2 regions of the Cetobacterium somerae genome follow, and region 2 is predicted to be linked to the other one. Evidence: riboswitches for the same ligand, from Rfam matches in the RefSeq annotation. Region 2 holds a riboswitch; the other holds the start of a gene.
What was found. Region 2 has a riboswitch for cobalamin ahead of MKD34_RS00075 (sirohydrochlorin cobaltochelatase). Riboswitches for the same ligand answer to the same signal wherever they lie in the genome.
Positions count from the first base shown of each region.

Region 1: another riboswitch for cobalamin. It lies ahead of MKD34_RS02330 (TonB-dependent receptor); the one in region 2 lies ahead of MKD34_RS00075 (sirohydrochlorin cobaltochelatase).

Region 1 is NZ_CP092519.1:521,643-530,187, forward strand. It holds gene putP (sodium/proline symporter PutP) at 1-901, shown strand, start outside; gene MKD34_RS02325 (methylated-DNA--[protein]-cysteine S-methyltransferase) at 916-1,392, opposite strand; cobalamin riboswitch at 1,511-1,679, shown strand; gene MKD34_RS02330 (TonB-dependent receptor) at 1,706-3,607, shown strand; gene MKD34_RS02335 (ABC transporter substrate-binding protein) at 3,695-4,555, shown strand; gene MKD34_RS02340 (apurinic/apyrimidinic endonuclease family protein) at 4,542-5,492, shown strand; gene MKD34_RS02345 (PSP1 domain-containing protein) at 5,561-6,544, shown strand; gene MKD34_RS02350 (tRNA1(Val) (adenine(37)-N6)-methyltransferase) at 6,554-7,228, shown strand; gene uvrB (excinuclease ABC subunit UvrB) at 7,285-8,545, shown strand, end outside.
Region 2 is NZ_CP092519.1:11,540-20,084, reverse strand. It holds gene MKD34_RS00090 (ABC transporter ATP-binding protein) at 1-8, opposite strand, end outside; gene MKD34_RS00085 (FecCD family ABC transporter permease) at 11-1,042, opposite strand; gene MKD34_RS00080 (ABC transporter substrate-binding protein) at 1,039-1,899, opposite strand; gene MKD34_RS00075 (sirohydrochlorin cobaltochelatase) at 1,944-2,786, opposite strand; cobalamin riboswitch at 2,912-3,088, opposite strand; gene MKD34_RS00070 (ABC transporter ATP-binding protein) at 3,250-4,959, shown strand; gene MKD34_RS00065 (cation:dicarboxylate symporter family transporter) at 4,995-6,425, opposite strand; gene MKD34_RS00060 (CoA-disulfide reductase) at 6,475-7,818, opposite strand; gene MKD34_RS00055 (L-cysteine desulfidase family protein) at 7,846-8,545, opposite strand, start outside.

The sequences.
Region 1 (8,545 bases), 510 kb from region 2:
TTTAGCTTCTTGTTGGACAGATTTTTTTCAAGGTGGGTTGATGTTTTTAGCTATAATAGCTGTTCCATTAGCAGCATATTATAAAATTGGAGATATTGAGACAGTTAGACAAGGAATTGAATTAAAAGGTATTTCATTAGATATATTTAAACAAAATGGAGAAAGTATAGGAATATTAGGAATATTATCTTCTTTAGCTTGGGGTCTAGGATATTTTGGACAACCTCATATTTTAGTTAGATTTATGAGTATAAGTGATGTAAAAGAATTAAAAAAATCTAGAAGAATAGCTATGATATGGGTAATTATCTCTTTAATTGGAGCAATAGCAATTGGACTTTTAGGAATACCACTTTTTAAAAATGTTGCAGAGTTAGGAGGAGATGCAGAAAAAATATTTATCTATATGATAAAAGAGTTGTTTAATCCTTGGGTAGCAGGAATTTTATTAGCTGCAATATTATCAGCAATAATGTCAACGATAGATTCGCAATTATTAGTTTCATCAACTACTTTAACAGAAGATTTTTATAAATATATGAAAAAAGATGTTTCTGATAAAGAGATTATGTGGGTTGGAAGATTGTGTGTTGTTGTAATAGCTTTACTAGCCTTAGTATTTGCATTAAATCAAAATGCTAAAGTACTATCATTGGTAGCTTATGCCTGGGGAGGTTTTGGGACAATATTTGGACCAGCAATAATATCAGTACTTTATTTTAAAAATGTAAATAGTAAAAGTGTTTTATCAGGAATTTTAGTTGGAATGTTTGTATTTTTAATGTGGAAAGTTTTAGGATTAGATAGTTATATGTATGAGTTATTACCAGGATTTTTCAGTAATTTAATAACAGTTTACATAGTGGAGAAAGTAGTTTTTAAAAATGTAGTTGAAGCTTAAAAAAAGGTGCAAAGTTATTTTGCACCTTTTTCTAAATTAAGTAAATGGGATTTTATAGATAATCCATAGGCATATCCAGTAAGTTTACCATTAGAACCAATTACTCTATGGCAAGGAATAACTATAGGAATGGGATTTTTATTGTTTGCTAATCCAACAGCTCTACATGCCTTGGGATTGCCAATAGCAATTGCAATATCCTTATAAGTTTTAACTTCTCCATAAGGAATATTAAGTAATGCTTTCCAAACAGATTTTTGAAACTCTGTTCCAATAGGATTTATTTTAAATGTAAATTTTTTTCTCTTGCCTTTTAGAAATTCATCAATCTCTTTAAAGGACTCTTCTAAAAGTTTTGTAAGTTTAAAAGTTCTGTTTGAAGTAGGTTTGTTAAGGTCAATTTTAACAATTTCATTATTTAATTCTTCAATTTTAAGTAAGCCAAATGGAGTGTCAAAAATATAAAAATAACCTGGGATAATATTTTTCATAAACTCTCCTTAAAAAATTTTATCTAAATTGTACTTAAAAAATATAAATAAATCAAGGTTAATTTAAAATATATTTTGTTCGCTTATTGTTTAAAACTTTTAAAAATGAAGTGATTATAGTATAATAAGATGTTATGGTTTTTATAAATTAAAAGGGAATTAAGTGAAAAGCTTAAACGGTCACGCCACTGTAAAATGGACAAAAATAGATAAGCCACTGGGAAACTGGGAAGGACTATTGGAGGAGGAAGTTGAGTCAGGATACCTGCCATAAAAATAAACTGCGAGTGACAGAATGGGAGGATTAAATTAAATGAAAAAAAGATTTTATATTGCAGGATTAATTCTTGTATCTAGTTTAGCAACGGGACAAGACAAAGTTGTGAAGTTAGAAGAAAGTGTTATAACAAGTGAAAATACAGAGACAACAATAGCAGATATACCAAAAAATATAACTGTATTGACAGGAGAAGAGATAACACAAAGGGGAGCAAAAACAGTAGCAGAAGCTTTAAAATTAGTATCAAGTGTTATTGTAAAAGAGATGGGTGGAGCTGATGCAGCTTTTGATATAAGAGGTCAAGGGCCTACAGCAAAATCAAATGTTATAGTATTAGTTGATGGAGCACCAATTAACTCAATTGATTTATCAGGGTATCAGACAAGTAACATTCCAGTAGATAATATTGAAAGAATTGAAGTAATACCTTCTGGAGGCTCAGTTTTATACGGAGATGGAGCAGTTGGAGGGACAATAAATATAGTAACAAAAGCACCTGAAAATAAAAAAAATTATGGAAGTTTAAATAGTGAGATAGGATCTTATGGATTAAAAAAACAACAAATTACATATGGAACTAAAATAGGAGAAAAGCTTTTAGTTGAAGTAGATTATTTAAAAAGAGAAAAAGATGGTTATAGAGATTATTCTAAAGATAATTTAGAAAGTTTTGGATTTAGAAGTAGATATAAACTTAATGATGGAGAGTTAAAATTTAAATATAATTATTCTAAAAATGAATTTAAAGCTCCTGGATGGTTATTTGGAAGTGAAGTTAGTGATGATAGAACGCAGTCGAATTCAAAAAGATGGAGGGTTGATGGGAAAACCGAGAAGAATAATTTTATGGGAGACTATTTGTATAATATAAACTCCGATTTAGAATTTAAATTGTTAGGAAGATATGCTCATGAGAATTACTCTTCAAACGGAAGTAATTATAAAACAGAGATAAAATATTTAAAACCCCAATTAAGATACTCATATTTAAATGAGAATTATATTGTATTTGGTGGAGATGTTTATGCTGGTGAAACAAAGAGTTACTCTTCGTATGGAGATTCTAAAGCAGAAAAAAATTCTTTAGGTGGATTTATAGTAAATAGTTATACAATTGACAATTTTAGATTTACTCAAGGATATAGAAGACAAAATATTGAATATAAAGGAAAAAATAAAAATTTTTCAGAGAAAAAGTTTAAAGAGGACGCTATAGAATTAACAGGAAGTTATTTATATTCAGATTCAGGGTCTACGTATATAAGTTATACAAAAGGATTTAGAGCACCTAATACAGATGAAATAAATGTTTGGGATGGAGAGTTTAATACTCAAAAAACAGAAACTTATGAAATTGGAGCAAAGGATTTTGTAGGTAACACGTATATTTCAACATCAGTATTTTATATAGAAACAGAAAATGAAATTTTCTATGGAGTAAATAAAAACGATGAGGTTAATAAAAATAGAAATTTAGATGGAACAAGTAAGAGAAAAGGTATAGAGTTTTCTATGGAGCATTATTTTGATAAATTGACAATATCAGAATCAATAACTTATATGAAAACAGAGTTTAAAGAGAGAAAAGATATTCCAGGTGTTCCAAATATAAAGGGAGTTCTAAATTTTAATTATAAATTTAATGAAAAACTAAGCTTCAATAATTCTTGGGAGTATTATGGAAAAGCTTATGATAACGATGATGAAGCTAATGAAAGAGAAAAAACAGATAGTTATATATTGAGTGGATTAACTTTTATATATGATTTCAAAGATGGATTAGTTATAAATGCAGGAATTAATAATCTATTTAATGAAAAATATTATGATTATGTAGGATATAAAAAACCAAGTGAGCAAGACCCTACATTTGGAAAGACATATTACCCTGCACCAGAAAGAAATTATTATATTGGATTTAAATATAGTTTTTAATAAAAAATGCTCTTTTCAAGATATGAGAAGAGCATTTTTTACATATGTGTTATAATTGAAATATATTTTTATAGAAGAGGTGGGCGAGTGTTAAAAAAGATATTTATGTTAAATATAGTTGTATTTTCAATAGGATATTCAAGAATATTAGTAGATGGAATTGGTCGTAAAGTTGAAATTCCTGAAAAAGTAGAAAGAATAATTTCAACAGTTCCATCAAATACAGAGATAATAGTAGATATGGGATTAGTTAATATTTTAGCTGGAGTAGATATATATTCTGAAAAAATATCTAAAGAATTAGAAGGCAAAGGAATTTTAAATACAGATAGATTAAATGAAGAAAAAATAATGGAATTGATGCCGGATTTAGTTATAACATCCCAACATAATCTCTCTAAAGGAAAAGAGAGTTTAAATATTTTTGATGAGGTTGGAATTCCAGTTTATGTAATGAAAACCCCAAATTCATTAGAAGAAGTTAAAAATTCTATAGATGAAATTGGAAATCTTTTAAATGAGAAAAAAAAGAGTGATAATTTAAAAGATAGTTATGTTCAAGAGTTAGAAAAATTAAGATTACAAAATAAAAAGCAAAAGCGAGTATATTTTGAAATTTTAAATAATCCTATATATACAACAGGAGGAAAAACATTTTTGAATGATGTTATAAAAAATGCCGGTGGAAAAAATATATTTGAAAATCAAGAGGGATGGATTTCACCAACTTTAGAATCTATTATTGAAGAAAATCCTGAATTTATATTTGTAGGTGAGGATAGAAAAGAGGTTGTAGAGGACATAAAGACTAGACCAGAATGGCAAGAGATTGATGCTGTAAAAACTGGAAAAGTATATTTTATAGACGAAGGGATTAATAGACCATCAACAAGAGTTTTAAAATCTTTAAAACAGATGAAGGAAGTGCTTTCAAATGATAAGTTTTAGTTTTATTCCTAAAAATGGAGAGGAAGAAAAATTTTTAAAAGTATATAAAAAATTAAAAAACGAAGGTATAACAGGTATAGAAACAATAATCGGGGATCATTTACCTTTGGAAAGTTATGGAAAGTATCCTGTAAAAGGAGTACATCTATTATATTATCCTACTTGGTTAGAATTTTGGAGAGAGGATATGGAAAAGGTAAAAGAAGATTTTTATGATGATGAAGGGATATTAAATTATTATCGTTCTTTTAATAAAGAGATTTTGTTAGAAACTTTTAAAAAACAATTTGAAGATGCTAAAAAAATTAAAGCAAAGTATTTAGTTTTTCATGTTTCACACGTAAGACCTAAAGATATATTTACATGTAACTTTGATTATACATCTATAGAGGTATTAGATGAAACTTTGAAAATTGTGAATGAAGTTTTTAAAGGAGATGGACCTTTACTACTTTTTGAAAATTTACCATGGCCAGGATTAACTTTAAAAGACTACGAATTAACAAAATATTTTTTTGAAAGAGTAAAGTATGAAAAAAAAGGGTTTTTATTAGATTTCTCTCATATAATATGCACAGAAAAAAATATAAAGAGTTTTAAAGAAGCAGATCGATATATTTTGAATAAAATAAAAGAATTAAAAGAACTAAATAAATTTATATATGGTGTTCATATAAATGGAATAGAATTTAAAAATTATTTTGAAAGAGATTTTTCTAACGAAATAAAAGAATGGTCAAGTGAAGATAGAAATGGAAAATTTAAAATTGAGTGGGAACACATGAAAAATCTTGATCCACATAAGATTTATAGAGGGAATTTAAAATCACTATTAAATGAATTACCCAATTTAAAATATATAAATTTAGAGTTAAATTTTCAGTCCTTAGATTATTTAGAAGAGGTCGTTAGAGAACAATTAAATTATATAAAATAAATTCTTAAAAGATAAAAAATATGATATACTTTATATTATAGAATGTTAAGATTTTCGCGGGAGGACAGATGACACAAGGAAATTTAGATATAGATAAAAATATAGATGAAAAAGCAATAAAAGAGAATGAGAATATAAAAGAAGAGACTCAAGAAGAAGTAGTATCAGATCCTAATAAGTTATATAATATATTAGGAGTAATGTTTGAAACAACAAAAAAAAGATACAGCTTTGAAATTGTAGATGAAGTAGAGTATAAAAAAGGAGATAAAGTAATAGTAGATACTATTAGAGGTAAGGAAATAGGGGTTGTTTATGGTGGACCAATGCAACTTCCTGAAAGAGTGCTGGTATTACCACTTAAACCTGTAATAAAAAAAGCTAGTGAAGAAGAGATTCAAAAGTATGAAGTTCTTCGTCAAGAAGCTAGAGAAGCGTTTAAAGTTTGTAAAGAAAGAATTACTCATCATAAATTACCTATGAAATTAATAGAAACAGAATATACATTTGATAAAACAAAGTTAATATTTTATTTCACAGCAGAGGGAAGAATTGACTTTAGAGATTTAGTAAAAGATCTTGCAAATATATTTAAACTAAGAATAGAGTTAAGACAGATTGGTGTTAGAGATGAAGCAAGAATACTTGGAAATATTGGTGTGTGTGGAAAAGAATTATGTTGTAGAACATTTATAAATAAATTTGATTCAGTATCAATAAAAATGGCTAGAGACCAAGGGTTAGTAATAAATCCTACTAAAATATCAGGTGTATGTGGAAGGTTACTTTGCTGTATAAATTATGAATATAAGCAATATGAAGAGGCTTTAAGAGTTTATCCTGCTGTAAATCAGCTTGTTAAAACTCAAAAAGGAGAGGGAAAAGTAACGAGTATAAGTCCGTTAAATGGATTTTTATATGTAGATGTTGAAGGAAAAGGAATTATGAAGGTTCTTATTGATGAGATAAAATTTAATAAAAAAGAAGCAAAGAAATTACAGAATGTTTTATCAACAGAAGAGCTACAGCATAAGGTTTTAGAAAAGGAGTAATAAAAGAAAATGATTTTTGAAAATGAAGATATAGCTAATATTTGTGAAGGATACACTTTAATTCAAAAAAAAGAAGGATTTAGATTTGGAACTGATGCGGTTTTATTAGCTAATTTTTTCAATGGAAAGAAAAATTCTAAAATATTAGAAATTGGAACAGGAAATGGTATAATTCCAGTATTGTTATGTGCTAAAGATAAAATATCTAAAATAAAAGCGGTAGAGATTCAAAAAGAAATTGCAGATTTAGCAATTAGAAATGTTAAAAGAAATGGATTAGAGGATAGAATAGAAGTTGTTAATATGGATATAAAAAATATCCAAGAAGGAAATACATATGATTATATAATTTCAAATCCACCATATATGGTTTTAGATGGAAAAGAAATTAATGATAAAGATATAAAAAGTATAGCAAGACATGAAATAAAGCTTAACTTGAAAGAGTTTATAGCAAATGCTAAAAGATTATTAAAACCAAGAGGTGAGCTTTTCATGGTACATAAAAGCTATAGATTTTTAGAAATTTCAGAAGAGCTTATAAAAAATGGATTTTCAGTTAAAAGAGTTAAATTTGTTCATTATTCAAAAGATAAAGATTCAAGTATTGTTTTAATTGAAGCTAGCAAAGGGAGAAAAAACATATTAAAAATTGAAACTCCAATTTTTTTAAACGATAATTAGAGATACTTTAAGGGAGAGGAGTTACCTCTCCCTATTTTAATGGAGGTGTCACAAAGATGTTTAAATTAAATTCAAAATATAGTCCAACAGGAGATCAACCAGAAGCAATTAAAAAATTAATTAAAGGATTAGATGAAGGTGTAAAAGATCAAACCTTACTAGGGGTAACTGGCTCAGGAAAGACGTTTACAATAGCTAATATAATAAAAGAAAGTAACAGACCAGCATTGATATTAGCTCCAAATAAAACATTGGCAGCACAGTTATTCGCAGAGTATAGAAGTTTTTTTCCAGAAAATGCAGTAGAATATTTTGTTTCGTATTATGACTATTATCAACCAGAAGCCTATATAGCAACAACAGATACTTATATAGAGAAAGATTCATCTATAAATGATGAAATAGATAAATTTAGAAATGCGGCAACGGCTGCTTTAATAAATAGAAAAGATGTTATAATTGTAGCTTCAGTATCTGCAATTTATGGACTTGGATCACCAGAGACTTATAAAAATTTAACTATAGCAATTGATAAAAAAACAGGTTATAGTAGAAAAAAGTTAATATCAAAATTGATAGAATTACGATATGAAAGAAATGATATTGCTTTTGAAAGAGGTAAGTTTAGGGTAAAAGGAGATGTAATAGATATATATCCATCTTATATGGAAAATGGTTATAGAATAGAGTTTTGGGGGGATGAAATTGAAGAGATTTCTGAAGTAAATACATTGACAGGTCAAAAGATAAAAAGAAATTTAGAAAGAGTTGCAATCTCTCCTGCTACTCATTATGTAACAGAAGAGGGAGAACAAGAAAGAATTATAGAGGAGATAAGAAAAGATTTAAAAAAAGAAGTAAAAGAATTTGAAGAAAAAGGAAAACTCTTAGAAGCTCAAAGATTAAAGCAAAGAACAGACTATGATTTAGAGATGATAAGAGAAGTTGGATATTGTAAAGGGATAGAAAATTATTCAAGATATTTGACACATAAAAACCCTGGAGACAAACCAGATACATTAATGGATTATTTTCCTAAAGATTTTATTGTATATATAGATGAATCCCATATTGGTGTTCCTCAAATAAGAGGGATGTATAATGGTGATAGAGCAAGAAAGACAGCTTTAGTTGAAAATGGATTTAGATTAAAATCAGCTCTAGATAATAGACCTTTGACATTTGAAGAGTTCAGAGAGAATTGTGGTCAAACAATTTTTGTTTCAGCTACTCCAGGAGATTTTGAAATAGAAAAATCTAATGGACATATAGCTGAACAGCTAATTAGACCGACAGGAATTTTAGATCCAATTATAG
Region 2 (8,545 bases):
TTTATCACAATTATCCTCCAAAATTATAACTATTTTTTCTTAACATACTCATAAAAAATGGAGCACCTAACATAGATGTTACAACTCCTATTGGAATCTCTTGCGTTTTAAATATCATCCTTGTTAAAGTATCTGTTCCTAATAAAAATAAAGCACCTAAAAGTATTGCGCAAGGAATCAATCTTTTATGATTGCTTCCAACTAATCCTCTGCATATATGAGGAATTACTAATCCTACAAAACCAATTACTCCTGTTGCAGAAACTATAAATCCAGTTAAAAAAGTAGATATAATCACGATAAAAAATCTTAATTTTTTTATATCTACACCTAAAGTTTCAGCTAACTCATCTCCTGCAATTAAAATATTTAACTCTCTATATTTAAATATAACTAGGATTATTGATATTAGTAAAACTAAAAATAATGTCATTAATCCTTCCCATCTAGCTCCAGCTAAACTACCAGAAATCCAAAACATAGCTCCTCTTAATTGAGATTCATTTTTAGCAGTTGTTACTAAAAATGTTGTAACTCCTGAAAATAAAGAGGATACCGCTACACCAATTAAAACAAGTTTTGTACTTGAATACCCTCCATTCCCAGCTAAGTAAAAAACTAGAAAAGCTGTAAAAGTTCCAAAAACAAAAGCACCAACACCTGGAGAAAATGAAATTCCTAAAAGACTTCCTAATACTATTGAGATAACTGCACCTGTACTAGCCCCTGAAGATATACCTAAAATATATGGACTAGCTAACGAGTTTTTAGTTAATGCCTGCATTAAAATTCCAACTAAAGATAGACCTGCTCCTCCTAATAAAGCCAAAATAACTCTAGGAACCCTTAAATTCCAAACAATCATTTCTGTTGATTTCTTCCATTCAATAGAAAAAATATCTTTATTAGATAGTTTATTTACCAATATTTTCCAAACATGGATTGACGATAAAGAAACACTACCTATTGTAACTGCTATCGTTCCTAAAACTATAATTAAAATAAGAGATATTATAATTATATTTCTATCTTTTACTTTCACTTTTTTTCCTCTCTTAATCCATTTGAAATTATTTCAATACCTTTACTTACCTTTATTCCCGGAGATATATAACTCAATGGAATTCTTATAAATTTATTTTTTTTTACAGCCTCTAACTGAGATATTGGAGAATTGTTTTTTAAATACTTTATTTTATTTTCATAACTTACGCTTCCATAGTCTATAACTATAATAGCTTCTGGATTTTCATCTAATACTTTTTCCCATGTTCCAATACCAAAAGAGAAATTTGTATCTTTAAAAATATTTTCTCCACCTGCTATTTCAATCATAGTATTTCCAATTCCATTACCTCCAACTACAAAGGGAGCTGATTCTTGACTATCATATGCAAAAACTTTTATATTATTTTTATTTTTATTTTTCTCTTTAACTTTATTAATATCCTCTTTCATATTTTTTACAACATTTTTAGCATTATCTTTTAGATTAAAAATATCTCCAAACATTAATATATCACTATATATATCTTCAATTTTAGAGCTATCTTGAGATTTTGTAAAAACTACTTCTATTCCATTTTCTTTTAGTTCTTCTACTGTACCTAAGTTTTTAGGTGTTGCTATTGATTTCCATCCTGTTAGAAAATTAGGATTTAAAGAATAAAATTGCTCTTTAGTTGGAGCTCCCTTTGATAAAACTGGTATTTTATTATACTTTTCTCTCAATTCAGGTAGTATTTCATCATCTAAATAAGCTGTTCCTAAAATTTGATTTTCTGCACCTATAGCTAATAACATTTCTGTTGTAAACTGTGATGTTGAAACTGCTCTTACATTCTCTTTAGAAAAATTTAAAGTAGTTATCAGTAAAAATAGTAACAATATTTTTTTCATAATTTCTCCTTTTAATAAAAAGCGGAAGAGTTAAACTCTTCCAATTAATGAGAAGCTTTTCTTCCTTTAGCATACTCAGCTTTTTTCACTAATATATCCTCTGGTTGAGAATTTTCTAGTTTTTTAGCTCTTTCTATAAAAATATTCTGAATAGATTCAATTTCACCTAATCCTTTTAAATTTACCTCTACTTCAAAACCATTCTCTTCTAATGCTTCTTTCCAATCTTCAGCTATATCATTTTTAGCATGGTCTCCAGCTACAAACATAAGTGGCATTAGAGTTACTTTTCTTTTATTATCTCTTTTTAACTCTCTTACTACATTATCTAGCCCTGGATATCCTTCTACTGTTCCAATGTATATAGGTTTTTCTAAGTCTTTTGTAACATAAGCTAACATTGGATAAGCTGACAATGCAGGATGCTCTGTACCATGCCCTATCATCACAACTCCTTCATCCTCTTTTAAAACTCCAACTTCTTTTTCTATTACTTCAATTAACTTAAAATAATCATCTACTTCTGTTAATAATGGAGTTCCAACTCTTATATCTTCAAATTTATCAGAAAACATATCCACTTCTCTTTTTAAAGCTTCCATTTCAGTTCCATTTATTATATATGTTGGTTGAATAATTACATGTTGATATCCTTGCTCTACTAGTTTTTCTAAAATTTGAGTGGTATTTAAATTTTCAATACCTCTTTTTGAAAGTATTCTATTTATAATTCTTGATGTATAAACCTGAAAAAAATCTAATTTATCAAACTCATTTTTTAATTTTTTATTTATTATATCTATTGTTTTTTCTCTCGTGTCTTCATGTGTCGTTCCAAAATGTGCTGCTACAATCGCGCCCTTTTCCATAGTTTTGTAAAAGTTCATCATTAATCTCCCTGTATTATTTTTCTTTATTTTTATTTTAAATTAAAATTTCTCACCAATAAAAAAAACCTCCCTTTTGAAAATACTAAAAGAGAAGTGTAAAAATCTTTACCTTCTCTGTCCTCGCAGAATTCTAAATAATGGCAGGTCTCCTGACTTAGATTCATCCTACTCACAGCCCTTCCCAAGGTTTATATCCTCAGTGGTATTACTGTTTTCATCCTCTATACAGTGGCGGGACCGTTTGAGATTTTCACCCAATTCCCTTTTAATCAAATTGAACCATTACATTTTTTATCTAACTAATATTAACACTTTATAGTACAAATTTCAATCAAATTATCTAAAATTTATAACATTATCATCTATTATTTATATTATTTATATCTAGAACTATTGACTTTTAGTCATAAAAAAAGTTACTATTAATTTAGAAATAAATGTATATTAAGGAGAAATTTTTATGAAAAAAACATCTTTTGGAACTCTTATTTACTATTTAAAAAAGGAAAATAAACTCCTTCTTCTATTTTTAGGTGTGAGATTAGCTATGACTGCTATTGATGTTTACTCACCACTTTTAATTAAAAATTTAATAGATGATGCTCTTCCTTCTAAAAATATTGATTTACTACTAAAATTTTCAATTGTATTAATTATTCTTTATATTTTACGTCTATTTTTTGCTGTTAATTCTCAAGCAAATGGAAAATTAATGGGAAGTAAAATAAAACAAAGTATGAGAAATGACCTATTAAAAAAACTTTTAAACCAACCTAGTGAGTTTTTTAAAAAAAATCAAAGTGGTGATTTAATTTCTAGAGTTATTAATGATTTAGATAGTGTTTCTACTCTTTGTCATAGAGGATTAGAAGATTTTATATTTTCAGTTATAACTATTATTGCTTCTATCTTTATAATGATAGATTTTGATTTAAAACTTTCACTAATTACTTTATTTCCTTTACCACTAACATTGATATTTGTTTATAAGGAAAATAAAAAAATGAAAGCTGGTCATAGAAGTGTTCGAAAAAATTCAGGTTTATTATCTGCTAATCTTCATGATATTTTGAGAACTATCTCTTTTTTAAAAGATAACTATTTAGAAGATTATGCTCAAAAAAGATTTCTTGAAAAAAATGATACTCTTTTAGAAAGTGAAAAGAAGAATATGATTCCATCAAGTTTAATTGTTTCAGGAGTAACTTTTTACTCCAATATAACTCAACTTATAATTATTCTTGCTGGAGGTTATTTATATATAAAAGATGGTGTTACAATGGGAATTATCTTATCTTTTTTACTTCTAGTTGATCGTTTTAGACTTAGAATTATGAGAATGGTTGGACTTGTTGATATCTATCAAAAAGGAATCTCCGGAGTTAATAGATTTACTGAAATTATAAATCTTGACAGTAGAATGGATGGAGATATACCACTAACAGAACCTATCACTTCAATTGAATTTAAAAATATAGGCTTTTCTTATGATGAGAAATCTATTTTACAAAATTTTAATTTAAAAATAGAAAAAGGAGAAAAAATAGCTCTAGTTGGAGAAAGTGGAATTGGTAAAAGTACTACTGCTTCTCTTTTAAAAAGAGCTTTACTTCCTACAAATGGAGAGATTTTAATTAATAATATTCCATTAAATAAAATAACTTTTAAAACATATTTAGAACGACTTGGAATCGTAGACCAAAGTGATTATATTATAAATGGAAGTTTAATTGATAATATTACTCTTGTAAAAGAAAATTGTACTGAAGAGGAATTAAACTTTGCAATTGAAAAATCATATGTTTATGAAATTTTTGACAAATTTCCTCAGGAGGAAAATACTATAATTGGTGAAGGTGGAGTACATGTAAGCTCTGGGCAAAGACAAAAAATTGCTATGGCTAGATTATTCTTAAAAAACCCTGATTTGATTCTTTTAGATGAAGCAACTAATGCCTTAGATATTATCAATGAAAAATCTATTTTAAAAAATATAAAAGAGGAGTATAGTGATAGAATTGTTATTGCAATAACTCATAGACTTAGTATCCTTGAAGATTTTGATAAAATCTATGTCTTAGGAGATGATAATATTGTTGAATCTGGTTCATTTAAAGAACTTTTAAAATTAGAAGGTAAATTCTATAGGTTATATCATGGAATTAGATAAAGTAAAAGCCACCTTCAAGGTGGCTTTTTTTATTATTACTCAATTTCAGAAGAGTTTGCTTCATTTCCTGCTTCTGGATTTTGATAAACTTCATGATTTAAGTTTCCTAAACTCTTATCAACCATTAATGCATTTGTAACTGATCCAATTACGTTTAACATTGTTCTTGGCATATCGATAATAGGATCGATTGCTAAGATTGGGTTAATTAGAGGGAACATAGCTGCTAATCCAGTTCCTGATAAAGCAACTGAAGCTGCCATTGTTGCTGTTCCTGGAATTCCTGCAATTCCTAATGAACTAATTGCCACAACAATTATAGACATTACTATTAATGTTGCATCAATTGGATGTCCACTCATATTTGTAACAAATACAATTGTTAATGCTGGGAATATTCCTGCACAACCTTGCATTCCTGCTGTTGTACCAAAACTTGCAACAAAACTTGCTGTTGATTCGCTAACACCTAGTTTATTAGTTAATGTTGAAATTGTTACTGGTAAACATCCAACACTTGATCTAGATGTAAATGCTAAAATCATTAAAGAGATACTTTTCTTTACATATGTAAATGGATTTAATCCAAAGAATGATACTGCTATCATCTGTATTACAAACATAACTGCTGTTGCTAAGTATAAAACTGCTATGAATTTTCCTACTTCTGCTATTGCTCCAATACCTTTTTGTGCAATTGTGTTTGCTAATAATGGTACTACTGCTAAAGGCATCCATCTAATAATACTCATTGCCATTGATACTATAATTTTTTGAGAAGCATTTATTAAATCAAAGAATGGCTTTACAGTATCCATATATTTCTTTGACATTCTCTTTGCCGCTACTCCAACAACTGCTGAGAATATAACTAAACCAACGATGTTTAACTTAACCATCGCTTCAACTGGGTTTGAAGGAATAAGAGCTTTTAATGTATCAACAATATTGCTAACCTCTCTAATTTTTCTTCCACCCTCTGCTGCTACAGCTTGTACTGCATCAGTCGAAACTTTTCCAACTTCAAATAGATTTCCTAAAAGTAATCCTACACCTACAGAAATTGCAACCATTACTAAAGTAATAATTAAACTTTTCTTTACTAAGTCTCCTAAATTAGCATCCTCTTTCATATTAATAATAACATGAATGATAGATACCATAACTAGTGGAATAACTAACATTCTAATTAAAGAGATAAATCCTCCACCAAGTAAGCTATACCATAATGTTGTCTCTTTTACAAATGTTAATTCCATTGGATTCTCTGGGAATCCAGCTACAAATTGAATTGCTAATCCTAAAATTAAACCAACAACTGTTGCAACCATAACTTTTGCTGAAAAGTTAAATTTTTTCTTCGGTAACATATTTATTAGAAATAAAATTACTAATAATGCTACTAAGAAACCAACAGTTTTCAAATCACTAATCATTAAAAATTGTTCAAAAAATACATTGTTCATTGTTTGTTTTTCTCCCGTTTCTATATTTTAATTTTTATTGAAGCCTATTTTATTTTGCTACATTACCAGCTACATTCATTACATCCCAAGTTCTAGCAAATGGTGGAGCATAACAGAAGTCCATCATTCCAATCTCATCTACTGTTAACTTAGCATAAATAGCTGTTGCTAAAGAGTCTACTCTTAAAACTGCACCTTTTTTACCTGCTATTTGTCCTCCTAAAAGAACTCTTGTATCTGCATCATAAATTAGTTTTACAAATATATCCTCTCTACCTGGATAATAATTTGTTTGATTTTTATCTTTTATAAATACAGTTTTATAGTTTATTCCCATTTTTATTGCTTCAGCTTCTGTTATTCCAGTTCTTCCAGCCTCTACATCCATAACTTTTACTGCTGCCGATCCTAAAGTTCCTTGAAACTCAGTTTCTACTCCAGCTAAATTTTCTCCAACTATTCTACCAATTTTATTAGCAGTTGTTGCAAGAGGAATATATACATTTTCTTTTCTTACTAAATGAGGAACTGTTGCACAATCTCCTGCTGAATAGATAGAGTCAATACTTGTTCTTCCATGGTTATCTATTACTAAAGCTCCATTTCCTAACATTTCAATTCCTGTTTCTTTTAAGAAAGCTGTATTTGGTCTTACTCCTGTTGATACAACAACTATATCAGCTGGGTATTCACCTTTGTTAGTTTTTACTTTTACAACTTTTCCATTTTCCTCTACAATCTCTTGGACAATCTCTTCTAAATGTAACTCTATACCTTCGTGAGCTCTTATTTCTTCTTCCATAACATCAGTTATCTCTTTATCAAAACTTTCTAAAAGAACTCTATCACCTAATTGAATTATTCTAACACTTCTTTTTCCTAAATGTTTAGCTGCTTCCGCTACTTCAAGTCCAATATACCCAGCTCCAACTATAACTATATCTTGATTCTCATCTTTTAGCATCTCTTCTTTTAAAATAATTCCATCTGTATAGTCTTTTAAAGTATATACACCTTTTGTTGATAAATTTTTAATTGGTGGCATTATTGCATGAGCTCCTGTAGCTATCATTAATTTATCATAATTATCTATAAAAGTTTCACCTGTTACTAAGTTTTTAATAGTTACCTCTTTTTTATCTACATCAATTGCTATTACTTCATGCTTTATTTTTATATTCATTCCAGCTTCTATAAATTTCTCTACTGGTCTTGCTATCATATTATTTGGACTTTCAAAAAAGTTTCCAACATAGTATGGAAGCCCACACGCTCCCCATGAAACAACCTCAGTTTTTTCATAAATTACTAACTCTGCTTCCTTGTTAAGTCTACTTGCTTTTGCTGCTGCTGACATTCCAGCGGCAACTCCACCGATAATTATTATTTTCATTTTTCCTCCTAAAACCATATATTAAAACTAGTTATTTAACATTATTTCTAAAACAACTTCATCTGTTTGTCTTAATCCTTCATGAGCTAAAACCTTTACATTAGCTAAAGTTGCTTCAACATCTTTACCAACTATTCCTTCTCCATATTCAAAATTCTTTTTCTTTTTAGATAAATAGTATGAATCAAATGCCATTCCAATTGAACTCGCTATTTTTGTTGCACAAGAACTCTTTGCTCCATCACATAGCATTCCTGATAATGTTGCTAAAGTTGTCTCAATTGCTGCATCTATTCTGTCTAAAGGCATTCCATCTAAAAAGGCTAAAGCTCCTGCTACTCCTCCACCAGCACAAACAACTCCACAGTATGCTGACAATCTTCCAACATTTGATTTTATATGTATTGTTGTTAAATGTGAAAAGAATAATCCTCTTATTAATTGCTCGTGTGTTAATCCTTTTTCTTCACAGTACTTTATAACTGGTAAAGATGCAGACATCCCTTGATTTCCACTTCCACTTGTTGTCATTACTGGCATAGAACACCCATTCATTCTTGCGTCACTTCCAGCACTTGCAAAACTTACAATCTTGTTTTTTAAATCTTTACCGTAAACGCCCTCTTGCATACCTTCATATAAACTTTTACCCATACTTATTCCATAGTCATTTTTTAAACCTTCATTTGCTATAGCTGAGTTATAAGCTATAACTTTTTCAAAAATT